DNA from 2 places in the Colwellia sp. BRX10-1 genome. Region 1 is predicted to be linked to the other one. Evidence: predicted binding sites of a transcription regulator. Region 1 holds the regulator's gene; the other holds the start of a gene.
The links. The regulator FNR, encoded in region 1, switches genes on or off when oxygen is low (the NO sensors DNR and NnrR bind a similar motif). The targets are predictions, from matches to a motif close to TTGATCTAGATCAA.
Positions count from the first base shown of each region.

Region 2: a site for FNR is predicted at 1,116-1,129, ahead of H4J75_RS15015 (GbsR/MarR family transcriptional regulator). Genes of this name have one in related genera too.

Region 1 covers NZ_JACGWC010000011.1:45,077-47,556, reverse strand. Annotated here, with positions in the region: gene uspE (universal stress protein UspE) at 1-726, opposite strand, end outside; gene fnr (fumarate/nitrate reduction transcriptional regulator Fnr) at 876-1,595, opposite strand; gene H4J75_RS10885 (sulfite exporter TauE/SafE family protein) at 1,634-2,311, opposite strand; gene ccoS (cbb3-type cytochrome oxidase assembly protein CcoS) at 2,317-2,480, opposite strand, start outside.
Region 2 covers NZ_JACGWC010000021.1:16,232-18,711, forward strand. Annotated here, with positions in the region: gene H4J75_RS15010 (cytochrome ubiquinol oxidase subunit I) at 1-409, opposite strand, end outside; gene H4J75_RS15015 (GbsR/MarR family transcriptional regulator) at 522-1,067, opposite strand; gene H4J75_RS15020 (M17 family metallopeptidase) at 1,338-2,480, opposite strand, start outside.

The DNA.
Region 1 (2,480 bases):
GGTATTTTTAAGCGGAATATTAAAGCTATTAGCATGGTCTTTCATCGCACTTTTGTGATGATTAAACATAGTGTCGTTATATTCAGAGGCGTTAAACTCTGGAATTTCAATGGCAATATTTACTGGCGTACCTGGATAAGAATTCACCAAATGAACATTGGCTTTAATCAGTGAAGAAAACACTATTGATTCTTGGGTTAGCTTATTATTAAGCGCTTTGTGCTCATCATCATCGCTACCGATATTGAGTGCGGTAAGTAAATTACCATTGCTTGGCCAGCTATGGTCTTTAACCAGTAATACTGGGCAGGGACATTTCCTTAATATATGCCAATCTGTTGGCGTAAAAATAACCGACTTTAGCTTGTCATGTTGATGGGTGCCTTTGATGACAATATCGAAGTTTTCAGCCAGTACTTTTTTTATGATCTTTTCAAATGGGCGATTATGCCAAATAATACAGGTATCTATGGTTATGTCTTGGTGATCAGTTTCTGAAATCTTTTCGTCTAACCATAGTTTACGATCATTAATAACCGATTGACGCATTGCTTCTCGCTCGTCGCCAGAAAGCATGGTGGTCATTTCATAAGATAAATCATAAATGGTTAAAAATGCAGTGATCTGTCCGCCACTATGTCGTGCTAATTCAATCGCACGTTTCAACGCTTTTTGATTTTCAGTGGTTGGATCAATAACGGCTAATATTTTTTTATACTTATCCATAATATTTACTCCCTAGTTATTAAATAATATTAATAATAGACCATAATTAATAGATATTATTTGCTTTAAATCATAATATTTCAATAAAAAAAATGCTTAACATCTTTAATGTTAAGCATTTATCTATAATTATTTAAAAAAGCGATAAACTACAGTGAAGCACACTCGTTAAGTTTATCCATATTAAGTATTGTGATGAGTTTTCCATCAACTGTGATTAATTCATTTTTTTGAAAACGATTTAATAATCTACTGATGGTTTCAACCGTTAAACCAATATAATTACCAATGTCACTGCGCGTCATCGTTAGGCGAAAATCTGTTAGTGACATACCCCGTGCATGATAGCGACTGGCTAAGGTTGAAATAAAAGTTGCTAAGCGTTGTTCAGCATTTTTGCGGTTAAGTAGCGTTAACATTTCTTGATCTGAGCGGATTTCGGAACTCATCATGCGAAGAATTTGTTTTTTCAACTTAGGCATCGTATTCGATAATGAATCTAAAGTATTGTAAGGTATCTCACAGACCATAGATGTTTCTAAGGCTTTTGCAAAACTAGGGTGCTCTGACTCAGCAATAGCATCAAAACCTAATAAATCACCCGCTAAATGAAAACCGGTAATTTGTTCTTCACCTTGTTCATTTACCGTAAATGTTTTGAATGTTCCAGAGCGAATAGCGTATAAAGCTTGCATTTTGTCGCCATCTTGGAAAATTTGTTCGCCTTTATGAATAGGGCGTTTACGGTCAATAATGCTGTCTAGTGTATCGAGTTCTTTATCATTTAAAGAGAAAGGTAAACACAGCTCGCTGATACTACAGTTTTGACAATGAATATGTTGAGATGTAGAACATGGCTTTTTATACATATTAACCTAAATGAGTTATCCCTAATTTATCGATCATATTAAAACAATTGCTTATATGCAAACATTAAACTGTATATTCCGTATGAAATTATCATTAGCGCCATTATTTTCTTGAATTTCGTATTTGTTACCAACGACTTTATACCAAAAGAGCCAAGCGAAAGACTTAACAAGGCTGGTAAAGTACCTAAACCAAAACTGGTCATAATTAGCGCGCCACTAAGGGCACTTCCACTGGCTAAGGACCAAGTTAATGTTGAGTAGACTAAACCACAAGGTAACCATCCCCAGACTGCTCCTAATGCTAGCGCTTGTTTAGCATTATTAATGGGAATAAACCTTTTACTTAACGGGGATAGATAGCGCCAAAGGAACTTACCCATTTTTTCAACTTTTGATAGCCACATTAACCATTGGCCTAAATACAAGCCTAATAAAATTAAAAATACCGCTGCAAATAACCGTAAAAAACCTAATGGAACGCCAATATTCTTTATTGCAATAGAACTACTAAATCCAACGATTGCCCCAATTAAGCTATAAGAAAAAATTCGGCCAACATTATATGCACCGACCAGCTTAAATTTATCGCTGCCTTTTTGTTGCGGTGATATAGCAGATGTTAACATCGTTGTTATACCACCGCACATACCGATACAATGTCCCGAACCTAACAAGCCGATGATGAATGCCGATAAATAATCTATACTCAACATGGCTGTTATTTACTACCCGTATCATTTTTAGCTGTATTTTCGCTATGGGTTTCAGTGGACTTTTTGGTGGTAGTGTTTTCATCTTCATCAAACAAGATACTCATACCTTGTTTCTCTAAATCATCAAATTGTTCAGTTTTTACTGCCCAAAAAAATAAATAAATGGCGA
Region 2 (2,480 bases), on a different contig from region 1:
TACCAAAAGCGACAATTAACGTTGATAATGTATGTACTCGAGCCGAAACTCGATTCATACCAAATAACATAATGCCTAAAAAACCAGCCTCTAGAAAGAAAGCAGTGAGTACTTCATAACCCAATAATGGTCCCGCTATATTACCGACTGTTTCCATAAATTTTGGCCAGTTAGTGCCAAATTGAAACGACATAGTAATACCGGTAACCACACCTATTGCGAAGGTAAGGGCAAAAATTTTGACCCAAAAACGGTAGGCCCGCATCCAGATAGGATCATTGGTTTGGTCAAAGCGTAATTTGAAATAAAACAAAAACCAGCTCAGTGCGATGGTTATTGTTGGAAACAGGATATGAAAGCTAATATTAGCGGCAAACTGGATGCGTGAAAGCATTAAGGTTTCTAACATGATTTACTCCATAAACCCTAGAAAACACGAGTATCATCAACGGGTTTAACGTTTAAAGTGACAATTTTTTATAACATTAATGTGCTAGCTTTAAAAAAGTCAAAGTGACAATTTAGTTTTTATTTAAAAGTTTATCTTTTATATCAATAACTTTACTGACACCGGCACCAAGTTTCATTAATGTATTAAGTTTTTCTGGGCTCATGCTTTGTAGTTCTGCCGCCCAATGGGTAATCGTTTCAAGTAGGTCATGCATCTCATGCATTTTTTGCTGTGCATATTGTTCTTGAGGGTTAGCGGGTTCATCTAAAAGATTATCGCGTAATAGTGACAGGGTAGGGTCAACCTCACGTTTGCGACGTTCTTCAAAGACACGTATTGCCATTTCCCAAATAGACCCCGCCGGTGAGTAATATTCTTTGCGATCTTTGGGTTTATGTTGTACTTGAACTAAGCGCCAAGACTGTAATTCTTTAATACCCATACTGACATTACCGCGAGAAATGTTGAGGGCTTCTGATATTTGTAGCGCAGTGAGTGAATCATTGTGAATAATTAATAAACCATACATTTGACCTACGGTGCGGTTAAAGCCCCAGCGACTGCCCATTTCACCACAGTGCATAACGAACGATTCGATTTTAGCTGTCATAATCATAATTAAGTCTTCTGAACTTTCAGTAATTTCTGAAAGTTTAAACCTTTGTTGATTTAGATCAAGTGTTATTTTGAATATTATGGCTTTTTTTTGATTATTGAGTGAGGTACTCAGCTCGTGATAAAGCAAGGTGTTGTTAAGTGAGGTACCGACAGAAAAATGGGGAAAGTATCAATAAAAACTAGCTTTGGTAGCGACAGACATTTATGAATAAATGCGGCGCAAAAGCACCGCAGTTATTAACTTTTATGGCGATGTGGTTTTAATTGCTTATTTATACTTAGCTTGTAAGTAATCAAATACGGCGCGAATACCAAAAGCTTCACCGCCAAGGGGGCGCCCTGGTAAAGCTCTGATATTAAATGCCATCACGTCAAAGTGAACCCAATCAGTCTCTTTTTTAACAAACTCTTGTAGATATAATGCCGCGGTAATTGCACCACCAAAGGGTATTGCGGCGCAATTGGTCATATCAGCAATAGAGCTTTTCAGTAAATCACCGTATGGGCTATAAAGGGGCATACGCCAGACCGGATCGCTAATTTTGCTGCCCGCTTGGGTAATACCTGCAGCAACTTCATCGCTTGTTGAGAAAAATCCTGGTAATTCTGTGCCTAAAGCAACACGCATTGCGCCAGTTAGGGTTGCAAAATCAATAATTAAATCAGGCTGTTCGGTGTCAGCTTCTGTTAGAGCATCACACAATACTAAGCGACCTTCTGCATCAGTGTTGTGAATTTCAACGGTAATACCTGCGCGTGTAGTAATAACATCACCAGGTCTTATGGCATTGCTCGACACGGCATTTTCTACCGCAGGAATGAGTACTCGTAGATTAATTGGTAGGTTATGCGACATAATTAGTTGAGCTAATCCGAGGACATGTGCAGATCCGCCCATATCTTTTTTCATATTACGCATACCAGCAGCGGGTTTTAAGTCGAGACCTCCACTGTCAAAGCAAACGCCTTTACCCACTAACGTTACTTTTGGGTGATGGCTATTACCCCAAGTTAAGTCAATTAAACGAGGTGCATGCGCACTCGCGCGACCAACGGCATGTATGGTTGGGTAATTTTGTTCGACCAGCTCATCACCAATAATTTGCTGAACTTGGCCGTGATACCTATTAGCCAAGTTTTGCGCACAGTCACCAAGATCTATTGGCATCATATCAGCTGCTGGCGTATTGACTAAGTCACGTACTAAAGTCGTTGCCTCGGCATATTTAATGGCACTGTCGACTATGGTCTGATTATTAACGGCTAAGCAGGGAAGCGGGTCATTATTTTTGTTTTTTGTTACATAACGATCGAATTTATAGGCGCCCATTAGCCATGAAAAACAGATGGCTTGTTGCTGTTCATCTTTCGCATGTAACAAATACTGACCAGGAGGAAGTTGCTTAATTAA